Thiosocius teredinicola: one gene and its partner. The protein of the gene in region 2 binds, or shares a complex with, the protein of the main gene of each other region. Links are inferred from orthologs where the notes say so. Each region holds a gene or a part of one and is shown on either strand. Other genes may lie near its edges. The genes, in order: dinB and dnaN.

Region 1 (6,808 bases), 3.0 Mb from region 2 along the record:
CCGGAAACGGTCAATGAAAGCACTGCAATCCTGTTGGTCGCGTTCGCTGCCCCTTTCTGCAGTCGTGGCGCAGCACATCAAACAGGGCCACGATCATCGACTCCCGTCATTTAGCTCGTAGACGTAGGGTGAGGCATGCGACAGAGCCTATCCCAGGCGACAAGATGGGAAAGCACAAAGAACGCCGAGATGGTGCTTCCAGTCACCAGGGCAAGCCTTCCGTGGAATTGAGGCCGAATCTGTCGTTTCGTCAGTACTCGAAAAAAGGTCCCCAATCGGAGACTTCTTTTTTAGTCTTCATAGGGTTTGAGGTAGTCGACTTCCTCGTAGCCGAGCGCTGCGGAAAAGGAACTTCCTTCTTCCAAAAATTACTACACGTCTGCAGGAAGGCGAATTAACGGCCTAAAGACATGTCGGCAAATTTTACAGTTCCTTGCATCCTCATTCGAGAACGCGTGAGAGCCGGCGAAACCAAATGGATTTCGTGACGTTGCCACCGTGTAAATATCAGAATTATAAAGTTATTTTAAGTCTTCTGCCGAAAGACTGGCAAACGGTATAGTAATTGCTTATAAGCGATTGGCGCACGTGATTACCCTCTTATGGGGTGCAGATTCGCCGAGAAATTTATTTGGTTGTAAAGCACTGGAAGGGCTCAACCAGTCAGAACTCTATGATAAGAAGAGGACAAATGTGATGAAAGGATATTCCAAGCTCGTTACGGCGGCAGCCTTTTTTGCGCTTGCAACGTCGGCTAACGCGACCATCTTGACTGTATTCGATGGGATTGCTGGGGGTACGGCTTCGTTCGATTCGGCGGTTACTTCTGCTGGCGGCACCGTCGTAACTGACGTTTGGTCGTCCAGCTTCTCCGGTTCTACCTCTGTTGACTTTGGTGACTACGTTGTTACCCGAAACAACGGTGGCGCCGTCAATTCGACGACCTATGGCGACATGTCCGGTAGCGTTATTAATATCAGCCCGGATGGCGCGTTCGGCGCACCAAATGGTACTGCTGCATCGGGCATCACCTTCACGTTTGACTCGCCGATCAACTCGTTCGGTTTTGAGGTTGGTGACTGGGCAACCTGCTGCTTCAACCCGGTAACCGAACTGTTTATCTCGTTTGATGGCGGCGCACCAATTATGGTGGCATCTGCAACCATGGAAGCCGATGGTCTGTTCCCGTCGCAAGACGACCCAAGCAGCGATGTCTTCGAGATCTTCGTAGCCGCATTCGACGATACCGGTGACTTCACCGAGATTCAGTTCTGGGGCAACGGCTCGGGTGAGTTTCTGTATGCAGGGGGCCAGGTGAAATACGCCCTGCTCGACCAAGGAAGTCTCCCGGGTGGCAACGATGTTCCGGTACCTGCACCCCTGGCACTGATGGCTCTTGGCTTGCTCGGTGTTGCTGTACGTGCTCGCCGCGCGTAAGGGATCTCAACAATCCTGCAAAAAAAACGGCCTTAGGGCCGTTTTTTTGTGTCGATCGAAGAGAGGCTGATTGAGCAACAGCAACAAGGGGTGAGTTATCGCTTGCTGGCGGTGAAGAAGCGCTCGGCAGGTAGACACCATACGTGCAAACACTTTGCGTGCGCAATATCGGCGCGATTAACGTGGCGGTGCGAATCTGTGCGACGTTGTTCTAGAACGTTGCCTTTTCCATCATCTTGGCCAGGCAACAGGGGGGTAGCGCTGGCCCTTGGTCAGCATGAGGCTGACGATATCGGAGAAGATGGTGCTAGCCACGTAGCCGACACCGGCGCAGAAGTAAGCCGTCATGAACATGCGCAAGAACAGCTTGCTGGGTGCTCGGCCTTCCAGCGTCTTCCCGTCGATGGTCATGTGGTTGCCCTTTTCGGTCGCGATAACCAGAACCTGGCTGAAACCCAGCGCGCGTGGAGCCTCGCAAACAAATGCGATATCAGCCGTCTGCAGCGCGCTGCCGCCGCTAGGGTTCGGCGGGGAACCAATCTGCCTTTTGGACGAAGGTCAAGAGACGATGATTTCTCCGGCTTTCATCGGGCCAACCACTTGTCATCGTGCGACGGTATGATGCGCCAGCTGCCGAACTAGCGCAGCCGCTGCGCCACCGAAGTCATTGGCCGTTCAGTTGGATTGGCAGAATAGGATCTGGATTCTAGATCAACGGTAGCGAGCTGGAGGCGGCGGCCCATTCGCAACTGTGATTACAACCGAAAATGCGGCGCGTGCATCTCTATATAACGATCGGCGATTGTCAGCACGGCCAAAGCGCCGCAGGCCATCGCCCTGCATGGCCGGCGTTTCGTTGCCGGTTTCGTCGATCTGGACTTGTGGGGCTGCATGAACCGGGAATAAGCAATACAGTGCAGCGTCAGTGCACCCCAATGAGCCAGTGCCCGCGGTCGTGAACACCACGCGGCGCATTGCACATCTCGATATGGATGCATTCTTCGCATCGGTCGAGTTGTTGCGTTATCCGGAACTGCGCGGACAGCCGGTCGTGGTCGGTGGTCGCAGCGCCCCGGCACCCGAGGTTGATCAGCAGGGCAATCGCATTTACGCGCGGCTGCGCGATTACCGCGGCCGCGGTGTTGTGACCACCTCGACCTATGAGGCGCGGGCTTTTGGTGTGTTCTCTGCCATGCCGATGATGAAGGCCGCCAGGCTGGCACCGGAGGCGTTCTTGCTACCGGCCAATTTCGATGCGTATCGCGACTATTCACGCCGCTTCAAGGCAGCGGTAGCCGGCATCACTGACCATATCGAAGACCGCGGGATCGATGAGATCTATATAGACCTGACTGACCTGCCGCAGTCCAGCGAAGAACTCGGTCAACAGCTCAAACAGGTGGTCAGAGAGGCTACCGGACTGACCTGCTCGATAGCGATTTCGCCGAACAAGCTGCTATCCAAGATCGGTTCGGAACTGGACAAGCCAGATGGATTGACCCTGCTCGATTGGGATGACGTACCGCGTCGAATCTGGCCGCTGCCGGTAGGCAAGGTGAACGGTATCGGCCCGAAGGCAAATGCCCGTTTGACCGACATGGCGATACACACGATAGGCGATCTGGCAGCCGCCGATCCGTCGCGCTTGCGTCAGGAATTCTCAGCCAGTTACAGCGACTGGCTGACCAGGGTTGCACAGGGAATCGACGACAACCCGGTCGTGCGCCATGCAGATCCAAAATCAATCAGCCGAGAAACAACCTTCTCGAGAGACTTGCACGCACGTCACGATCGCGATGAACTCTCGGCGCTTTTTACTCGCCTGTGCGAACAAGTAGCCGAGCAGTTACAACGCAAGGGGTTTGTGAGCCGGACCATCGGTATCAAGTTACGTTACCAGGACTTTCGCACCGTCACCCGCGACATCACTCTGGAAGAGCCGACGGGCGATGCCGCTGAAATCCGCCGCGCCGCAGGCGAGTGCCTGAAGCGTGTGTCGCTGGATCAGAAACTTCGACTGCTCGGTGTGCGTTGTAGCGCCCTTGTATCAACACAGGAGCTGAGCAGCGATCAGGTTCACCAATGGAGCCTGCCTCTGGAGTCGGACCAGCATAGAGACCGCTGATGCTGCTGCGACTGGTTGGTCGACGCTAAAGATGTCCATCACAACGGTATCGAATCTTTCGAATCCTGTGAGAATTCACGGGAAAGAACTTCTGCTCTCGGGATGCGTTAAAGCCGTTTGCAAACGACAGCAGCGGATGATGCCCTGAATCAGTGCGCCGCCTGCCGCAGTCGCCCGTTGGAGGGGCGTATGCGTTGCCCTTGCGACCGACGACACGCGGCCACAACGCCGTCGCCTGAATGACGGTTTCCCGCTGGAGCGGGAGCGAAACCGTTAAGTCGACTGATTCAGAGAGGCTAGTCTCAGCAGGCGGAAGCCAATGGCGCGGCTTGCAATGTTCGGCATACCTCGGAACGATTTGTGCAGCGATTCGGCGGGGCTTTTTATCTCGGTTGATAGGCCGTGAAGCGGATCCGGCTCACCCAAAACGCAAGACTTGGCGGTTCATCATTCATGCAAGCGACAGACAAAAGGTATCAGTTCAGCAACGTCGTCGGTGATCGCACTTTCCAGTTTCGCGATCTTGCCGACCTCATGGCGAAAGCCACGCCGGCGCGGTCCGGTGATCGTCTGGCCGAGGTCGCTGCGGAGAATGCGGAGGAGCGCGTCGTCGCTCAGATGACGTTGGCAGATCTGCCACTTTCGCAGTTTTTGAACGATGTCGTCGTGCCTTATGAAGACGATGAAGTCACCCGGCTGATTATCGACGAACACGACCGAAATGCTTTCGCTCCGATCGCGCATCTGACGGTCGGCGGTTTCCGCGAATGGCTGCTGAGCGATTTAGCGACGTCAGAATTGCTTGCTGCCCTGCGTCCCGGCATCACCCCCGAGATGGCGGCCGCTGTTTCAAAGATCATGCGCAACCAGGACCTGATTCTGGTAGCGCGCAAGTGCCAGGTCACGACCGCGTTCCGCGACACCATCGGTCTGCTCGGTCATTTGTCGACCCGGCTGCAGCCCAATCATCCGACCGACGACCTGACCGGTATTGCGGCCAGTATTCTCGACGGCTTGCTTTACGCCAACGGCGATGCGGTGATCGGTATCAACCCGGCGACCGACAACGTCGCGCAGGCCTGCCGCTTGATTGGCATGATGGCCGATGTAATCGAGCATTATCAGATACCGACACAGAGTTGCGTGCTGACACATGTGACCAACTCGATCGAAGCGATCGAAAAAGGCGCGCCGGTCGATTTGGTGTTTCAATCCATCGGCGGCACCCAGGCGACCAACGAGAGTTTCGGGTTCAACCTAACGACGCTGGCCGAGGCACGGGATGCAGCGCTGTCACTCGGTAGGGGTACCGTCGGCAACAACGTGATGTATTTCGAGACTGGGCAGGGCAGTGCGCTATCCGCCGACGCACATCACGGCGTCGACCAGCAGACCTGCGAGGCACGCGCCTATGCCGTCGCGCGAAAGTTCGATCCCTTGCTAGTCAATACCGTGGTCGGATTCATCGGGCCTGAGTATCTGTACGACGGTAAGGAGATTACCCGCGCCGGCCTCGAGGACCATTTCTGCGGCAAGCTGCTCGGTCTGCCGATGGGCTGCGACGTGTGCTACACGAATCACGCCGAGGCCGATCAGAACGACATGGACAACCTGCTGACGCTGCTGTGTGTCGCCGGTTGTACCTACATCATGGGCATTCCCGGCTCGGACGACATCATGTTGAACTATCAGACCACCTCGTTTCACGATGCGCTGTATGCGCGTCAGGTGTTGGGATTGAAGCCGGCACCGGAGTTCGATGCCTGGCTGAAGAAGATGGAAATCTTCCGCGAAAGTGAGCGTTTCCGCCTCAACGCGCAGTTGCCCAGAGCGTTCAGTGGCTCGGTACAACGCTTGTTGGGGAACGGAAATTGAGCGGTAAGGACGACACCAAACTCAACGACGAGCCGATCGTCGTCGAGAATCCCTGGGAGCGGCTGCGTCAGTTCACCGATGCCCGCATCGGCCTGGGTCGCGCGGGTATCAGCGTGCCGACCAGTCACTCTCTGGCTTTTCAACTTGCCCATGCACAGGCGCAGGATGCTGTGCATACACCACTGGATTTCAATGCGCTGCTTGCGGCACTGAATGAACGGGAATGGAATCGCTTTGGCGCGCCGTTGCACTTGAAGAGCCGCGCCGTTGATCGCGCAACTTATCTGCAGCGCCCTGACTATGGGCGGCGCCTGGACGATGAATCAGTCTCACGCTTGGCAGGCAAACAGCCACCATCGCAGCTTCGCCACGACCTGGCCATTGTTATCGCCGACGGGCTTTCTGCTTTCGCGATCGCCGAGCACGCGGTCGCTTTCCTGGATGCGTTGGTCCCGCTGTTAGCGAATGACAGCGATGCCCCGTGGCGCCTCGCACCGATCACGTGCGTGGAACAGGGGAGGGTCGCGGTCGGCGATCATGTCGGGGAACTACTCGACGCTCGTTGTGTGCTGGTGATGATCGGAGAACGCCCTGGCCTCAGCTCTCCGGACAGTATGGGGCTGTACCTGACCTGGAACCCGAAGGTGGGCTGCAAAGACGCCAACCGCAACTGCATCTCGAATATTCGACCTGCCGGATTGAAGCTGTCCGAAGCCGCCAGCCGCGCAGCATACTTGTTGCGCGAAGCGCGCACCCGGCAGCTGTCTGGAGTGCAACTGAAAGATCGCTCTGATGACAGCGCCTTGGCGCAGACGAATAACAGCAACTTTCTCATCGAATGAGCACAGATACGGCCGTTCATTCCAATAGCTGAGTGCTGTGATTGCGACAGGCGGCCTGAGTTGCCAAATGGACTCGGCCGCCTGTTCCTGGATCTATGCCGGGAGTTCGCAACCTGCGTCTGCCGGCGTTCGAGGTCAGATTTTCCCTTCCAATCCCATCTGAAAATACTTGTGCGTGATCTTGTCCTGGTTCTCCAGTAGCCAGTCGATACTCGGCTCGTGATGCATCGCTTTGCGGATGGCCTCGGCGGTCGCCTTGCGGTGGATGTCGAACAAGATCTGATGATCGAGATCGTCCTGTTCGGCAACCATGGGATTGAGCCAGACTGACACGATGATGCCGAGGTCGTTGGCTTTGTCTTTCGGGATATCGCCGCAACGCACGGCGTCGAGTACGCCGTTGGCGATGGCGCCCTGAACGGTGCCCATCAGGATGTTGGTATAGCGGCTGTTGTTCACGGTCACCTTGCTGACCATCAGCGTCGCCGGGCGCACCATGATGTCGGTGTTCATGATCGCGAGCACACGC
Region 2 (6,744 bases):
GCTACGCCGATACGATGTCAAATGCCTGGGGTACGACCAATCTTTGGCTGCTGAAATGGGTCTGTGGACTCAGTTACCGGATCAAAGGTGAAGAACACCTACCGGCTGGTGGCGCCATCATCATGGCGAAGCATCAATCGACCTGGGAGACGATTGCCCTGCGCGGCATCCTGCCCGCCGCGCAGTCGTGGATACTGAAACAAGAGCTCATGCGCATCCCATTGTTTGGGCTGGGATTAAAATTCGCAAAATCGATCGCCATCGACCGCTCCGCCGGGCGCAAGGCTGCGATGAAGGTCGTTACGGAAGGCATCGAACGCCTCAATGAAGGACGCAACGTGATCATTTTCCCCGAGGGCACCCGCACCGCTCCGGGAGAACGGAAGAAATACAGTATAGGCGGCGGTTTGCTTGCCGAACGTAGCGGAGCGACAGTCGTCCCGATTGTTCACAACGCCGGTATTTTCTGGCGTCGGCGCGATGTGAAAAAGTACCCGGGAACGATCGATGTGGTCGTCGGCCCACCCATCGCCAGTGAAGGCAAGAAGGCGTCTGAGATCATGCGTGAAGTCGAGGAATGGATCGAGAGCACGCTGGAAACTCTCCCTACTGAAAAGCTCTAATAGTAAGTAACCGCTTACTTACATTTCCATTAGACGAACACCGGCTCACTCGCGATCTGTTAGGCGCTGTAGTCCGCACCGTCTTTCTTCGCCTTAGCAAACCTGTGGATAAAATCGTGGATAATCCGACGCCCGAACGAATAATCGGGCATCGGATACGTTATGACGTGTAGATAGTTAGACGTCGAGATTTTCGACGGTTAACGCATTGCGTTCGATGAAATCACGGCGCGGTTCGACCTGGTCGCCCATCAAGGTCGTGAATATCTGATCAGAGCCGACGACGTCTTCGATGTTGACGCGCAACAGGCGGCGACTGGCCGGGTCCATGGTCGTTTCCCAAAGCTGCTCCGGGTTCATCTCACCCAGGCCTTTGTATCGCTGGATGTGTTGGCCGCGTTTCGCCTCTTCCATCAGCCACTGCAGGGCCTCTTCGAAAGTGGCAACCGGCTTACCTTTATCGCCGCGGCGAATCTCTGCATCCTGCGCCAACAGCCCGTCCAGTGCTTCACCCATATCGGCAATCTTTTGATAATCGCTCGAGTGGAAGAAATCGAGGGGAAGATGTTTTTCCGTCGCTATGCCGTGGGTCCAATGCTCAATGGCGATACCGGCCGTACGCTCTTCTTCCGCCGGCGTCATAACCAGCTGGTAGCGATCGGCCACGCCGGTGTCGACATTGAGTCGGTTCTGCAGTTCTACCATCCATCCCTGCAGTGCCTCCTCGTTCCCGAGCAGATCATCACCCACTCGCGGCATGTACAACAGATTCTGCAGCACGCCTTCATCGTAGCGTTTACCCAGACGCTGCTGGATGGCCTTGACCACAACCATCTTGTGCGCGAGATCCTCGAGCGCCGGACCGGAAAGCGGTGGCGCTTCGGCGTTGACGAGGAGACTTGCTCCGTCCAAGGCCGTGCGCAACAGGTAGGCGTTCAACTCAGTGTCGTCTTTTAGGTAGTGCTCTTGTTTGCCCTTCTTCACCTTGTACAACGGCGGTTGCGCAATATAGATATGGCCGCGCTCAATCAGCTCGGGCATCTGCCGATAGAAGAAGGTAAGAAGCAAGGTGCGGATGTGGGCGCCGTCAACGTCGGCGTCAGTCATGATGATGATCCGGTGGTAACGCAATTTGTCCGGATCGAATTCTTCGCGGCCGATGCCACAGCCCAAAGCGGTGATCAAGGTACCGACTTCTGCTGATGACAGCATCTTGTCGAAACGCGCTTTTTCGACGTTCAGTATCTTGCCTTTGAGCGGCAGGATAGCTTGTGTACGCCTGTCCCTACCCTGCTTGGCTGAGCCGCCGGCAGAATCACCCTCCACCAGGTAGAGTTCTGACAGACCGGGGTCTTTCTCTTGGCAGTCGGCAAGCTTGCCGGGTAGCCCGGCGATATCCAGCACACCTTTGCGGCGGGTCATTTCCCGCGCCTTACGTGCCGCCTCGCGGGCTCGCGCTGCCTCGATCATTTTGCCAGCGATCATCTTGCCTTCATTCGGATTCTCTACCAGGTACTCAGAGAGCTTTTCGGCAAGCAGTGCTTCGACAACGCCTTTGACCTCTGACGAAACGAGCTTGTCTTTGGTCTGCGACGAAAACTTCGGATCCGGCACTTTGACCGAAAGCACCGCGGTCAAACCTTCGCGGGCGTCGTCTCCCGACGTCGCAACTTTCTGCTTCTTGGCCATCCCTTCCTGCTCAATATAGCTATTCAGCGTACGGGTCAGGGCCGCGCGCATACCCGCCAAGTGGGTACCGCCATCGCGCTGTGGGATGTTGTTGGTGAAGCAGAAAATGCTTTCCTGGTACGACTCGTTCCATTGCAGAGCCACTTCTACGCCGACGTCGCTTCGTTCTGCGCTGAAGTGAAACACGCTCGGGTGCAAAGGGGTTTTGTTGCGATTCAAATGCTCGACGAAGGCACGAATCCCACCTTCGTATTCGAAGATATCTTCGCGATCGGCTCGCTCGTCTTTCAGATGGATTTTCACGCCCGAGTTCAGGAAAGATAGCTCGCGCAGGCGTTTGGCCAAAATATCGTAGTGGAACTCGGTGTCCGTGAAGATTTCGGGGCTGGGATGAAACCGGACCTGGGTGCCGGTTTCATCGCTGTCGCCGACGACTTTCAACGGCTCTTGAGGAACACCAAGATGATATTCCTGTTGGTGAACCTTGCCTTGGCGCCAGATGGTCAGTTCAAGCTTGTCCGACAAGGCATTGACCACCGAAACACCGACACCGTGGAGTCCACCCGAAACCTTGTAGGAGTTGTCATCAAACTTCCCGCCTGCGTGCAGCACGGTCATGATGACTTCTGCGGCAGAAATGCCCTCTTCTTCGTGGATACCCACCGGGATGCCACGGCCGTCGTCCTTTACGCTGACGGAGTTGTCGGCATGGATGATGACCTTGATCTCATCGCAATGCCCGGCGAGTGCTTCATCTATCGCGTTGTCGACGACTTCGAAAACCATGTGATGAAGGCCAGTGCCATCATCCGTATCGCCGATATACATGCCGGGGCGCTTTCGCACCGCATCCAGACCTTTCAACACTTTGATGGAAGATGTGTCGTAGCTGGATTTGTCGTTGTCGGTCATACAGGAAGGAACTCAATGCCGGGAGAGGTGGAGTGATCGACGCATTATACACTGTTGTTCATGTCGTCAGGTGGCCATGTTCCACGTGGAACATCGTACAACTTGGGGATAGCGCAGGATCCAAGACCGAGCTGATGTTAGTAATAAATGACTGTTCGCAGCGATCGCTCACTGCGAGAAGAACACGTTCTTGATTACCCTTGTCCAGCTCCGCAGCGAGGTCATCAAGCAACAGAACAGGCACCTCGCTTGATCGCGACTTCGCTACGTCCAGCATCGCCATGTTCATTGCTAGAACAAGCAGTTTCTGTTGGCCACGCGATAGCGTCTTTTCAGCCAAACCCTGTACGGCCTTTATCTCGATATCTGCGCGGTGCGGGCCCGCGTAGGTGTAGCCCAGATTGAAATCGGTGTCGCGTTTGGTGCGGTAGATTTCCAGCAAATCTTGTTGTCTATTCCACCCACGACGGTAGACAAACGAAACATCAAGGCCGCCCAACCATTCGCTTAGGATGTCGCGGACCCTAGGCGCCCATAACTCCAAAAAGGATTGTCGAAGACGGTCGATGGCGGTGCCTGCTGTTGCCAATGGCTCATCCCACATCCGCACCAATTCGGGTTGATTCATTCTGATTGCGGCGTTGCGTTGCCGTAGAGCGCGTTGGTATCCCTTAGCCTCTTCGGAATACACAGAATGTTCCACGTGGAACACTCCCAAATCCAAAAACCGACGCCGAACCTCTGGTCCCATACTCAACAGCAGCTGAGGCTGCGAGCCAATCCACTGCACCGGCAAGGCCATCGCCAGCCCTGATCGCTTCGAAACGTTCTCGCCATTCAAACGGCATTCAACATTTTTCGCGCTGCGCCTAACGCCAAGAATGGCCTGCCGACCGCCTGCTCCCACCATCTTCACGACAATCGTCGCATCGTCGGACCCATTTCTAATCATCGGCCCGGCGTCCTGGTGGCGAAAACTCTGTCCACGACCTGCCAGATAAATCGCTTCGAGGATCGTCGTCTTGCCGGCACCATTCGGCCCACACACAAAGTTAATCCCTTCGCGTGGTCGGAGCTCGAGCGACCGAATAACCCTCAAGTCAGAAATACTCAGTGAATTGATCCACATCGGAGCATTCTCGCCGCATCACCAAAAAAGGGGCCGACTTGGCCCCTTTCTCTTCGATGCTACTTGCTGCGTCACGGCGACTAGGCCTACAGACGCATAGGCATGACAACGTACCGACATTCCGCTGAATCCTTCTGCGTAATCAGGCTACTGGAATTCGAGTCAATGACCGCCATCTGCACTTCGTCTCCATCCAGTACGCCGAGCACATCAAGCAAATAGCCAACGTTGAATCCGATCGTCATCTCCTCGCCATCGTAGTCCACCTCGATTTCTTCCTCGGCCTCATCCTGTTCGGGATTATGTGCCTGAAGATGCAGCAGGCCTTTGCTCAACCTGAAACGGATGCCCCGGTACTTTTCGTTCGACAAGATTGCTGTTCGGGTCAACGCCTGTTTAAGCGTGTCTTTTTCGGACAGCATGATGGTGGTCTGACCGTTCGGCATGACCCTCTCGTAGTCGGGGAAACGACCATCGATCAACTTGGTCGTGAAACTACTGTGATCGAGATGAACCCGCAGGTGGCTGTTGCTGATCTCGAACGTTGCTTCACTGTCTGAATCATCCAGCAATCGACCAAGCTCGATGACCGCTTTACGCGGCAGGATCACCTGCGTGTCGATCTCAGAATCATCGTCGAAAGACGCGTCACACAGCGCAAGTCGATGGCCATCCGTTGCGACCGCCCTCACCCGCCCAGGTCTCAGTTCCAATAGCAGACCATTGAGGTAGTAGCGAACATCCTGCTGTGCCATCGCAAACTGCGTTTTATCGATCAGACGTTTCATAACGCCAACCGGCAGTTTGAATGTGTCACTCGCCTTGGCCGGCTCGATACTTGGATAGTCCTGCGCGGGTAGCATCCCGAGTGTGTAACGTCCCCGACCCGACTTCAGCGTGGCTTTGTCACTCTCTACCTCGAGCGTGATACCTGCGGAGTCCGGCAGTGCCTTGCAGATATCCATCAGCTTACGTGCCGGCAAGGTGAATTCACTTTCGCCTTTGCAGTCCACCAACGTATGGGTCCGCAATTCGACTTCGAGGTCCGTAGCCGTCAACGACAATCGATTGTCTTTCACGACCATCAGCACATTGGCCAGGATCGGGAGCGTCTGTCTGCGCTCGACCACGCCGACGATCTGCTGCAAGGGTTTGAGCAGATCATCTCGGTTTGCGCTGATCTTCATCCGACTGATTCCCCATTGGTTGATAGTTAAAATAAGATTTTATTAAGAAATTACTATTGTTATAAGCACAGCTGCCAACTGTGGAAAACCTATTTTTACTTAATTAAATCAATAGGTTAAGTGATAATTTCGTGACCCAAAACAACGTGATGGATGCTATTCAACCCTGTGTGCCTATTGTGGATAACTCTGGCTCAATCGGTTCTTTGATTTTGCCTCAACTGTCGCACACATCAATTACTCAAGGTTCTTAACAGGTTGTTATAGTCTTCGGCAACCCGATGGTCGGTCTCGCGTAACTCAGCAATTTTGCGCGTGGCATAAAGTACCGTTGTGTGGTCGCGCCCGCCAAATGCTTCGCCGATCTCAGGCAGGCTGTGATTGGTAAGTTCTTTGGCGAGGGTCATCGCTACCTGGCGAGGGCGTGCAATCGTACGGCTGCGTTTTGCAGACAGCAGGTCCGACGTTCTGATCTTGAAATATTCAGCGACGGTACGTTGAATGTTGTCGATCGTCACGAGTTTGTCTTGCGCTGCGATCATGTCGCGCAACGCATCCTTGGCAAAATCCATCGTGATCGCGCGACCGGTGAACTGCGAGTTGGCCACGATACGGCGCAACGCTCCTTCCAGTTCGCGGATGTTCGACCGCACCCGCTTGCCGATAAAGAACGCGACCTCGTTGGGTAGTTCAACACCGAACAGTTGTTGGCCTTTGCTCTTGAGAATGGCGACCCGCGTCTCCAGATCCGGCGGTTCCACGGCAACAGTCAATCCCCAACCGAACCGCGACTTCAGGCGGTCTTCCAAACCGTCGACTTCTTTCGGAAAGCGGTCACTCGTCAGGATGATCTGTTGCTGCGACTCGAACAGCGCATTGAAGGTGTGGAAAAACTCTTCTTGCGATCGTTCCTTGCCGGCGAAGAATTGAACATCATCGATCAGTAAGGCATTAACCGAGCGCATCTTGCGCTTGAAATCATCAATTGTGCCGTGTTGCAGGGCCTTGACCATCTCGGCCACAAAACCTTCCGAGTGCATGTAGAGCACCTGCGCCTGCGGATTGTTCTGCAAAATGCGGTTGCCGACGGCGTGCATGAGATGGGTTTTGCCTAAACCTACACCGCCATAAATGAACAAGGGGTTGTACACACGGCCGGGGTTGTCGCCGATCTGCATACCGGCGGCACGGGCCAACTGGTTCG

What was found.
Region 1: the proteins of dnaN (region 2) and dinB are in contact, whole or in part, in a solved structure (PDB 1OK7), measured with the Escherichia coli proteins. The link is inferred for Thiosocius teredinicola from one-to-one orthologs.

The regions. Positions count from the first base shown.
Region 1 is NZ_CP019936.1:2,997,174-3,003,981, reverse strand. The notes cover bases 1,493-4,462. They hold dinB (DNA polymerase IV), read left to right. Parts: upstream 1,493-2,362; coding sequence 2,363-3,562; downstream 3,563-4,462. Other genes in these bases: B1781_RS14305 (ethanolamine ammonia-lyase subunit EutB), read left to right, coding at 4,016-4,462; B1781_RS14315 (hypothetical protein), read right to left, coding at 1,669-1,848. Outside these bases: B1781_RS14320 (PEP-CTERM sorting domain-containing protein), read left to right, coding at 589-1,437; more of B1781_RS14305, read left to right, coding at 4,463-5,437; ethanolamine ammonia-lyase subunit EutC, read left to right, coding at 5,434-6,279; fae (formaldehyde-activating enzyme), read right to left, coding at 6,415-6,808. UniProt on the Escherichia coli protein: Poorly processive, error-prone DNA polymerase involved in translesion repair and untargeted mutagenesis. Copies undamaged DNA at stalled replication forks, which arise in vivo from mismatched or misaligned primer ends.
Region 2 is NZ_CP019936.1:562-7,305, reverse strand. Bases 3,491-6,396 are described here. They hold dnaN (DNA polymerase III subunit beta), read right to left. Parts: upstream 5,541-6,396; coding sequence 4,440-5,540; downstream 3,491-4,439. Other genes in these bases: dnaA (chromosomal replication initiator protein DnaA), read right to left, coding at 5,774-6,396; recF (DNA replication/repair protein RecF), read right to left, coding at 3,491-4,353. Also shown: B1781_RS00025 (lysophospholipid acyltransferase family protein), read left to right, coding at 1-623; gyrB (DNA topoisomerase (ATP-hydrolyzing) subunit B), read right to left, coding at 801-3,224; more of recF, read right to left, coding at 3,283-3,490; more of dnaA, read right to left, coding at 6,397-6,744. UniProt on the Escherichia coli protein: Confers DNA tethering and processivity to DNA polymerases and other proteins. Acts as a clamp, forming a ring around DNA (a reaction catalyzed by the clamp-loading complex) which diffuses in an ATP-independent manner freely and bidirectionally along dsDNA.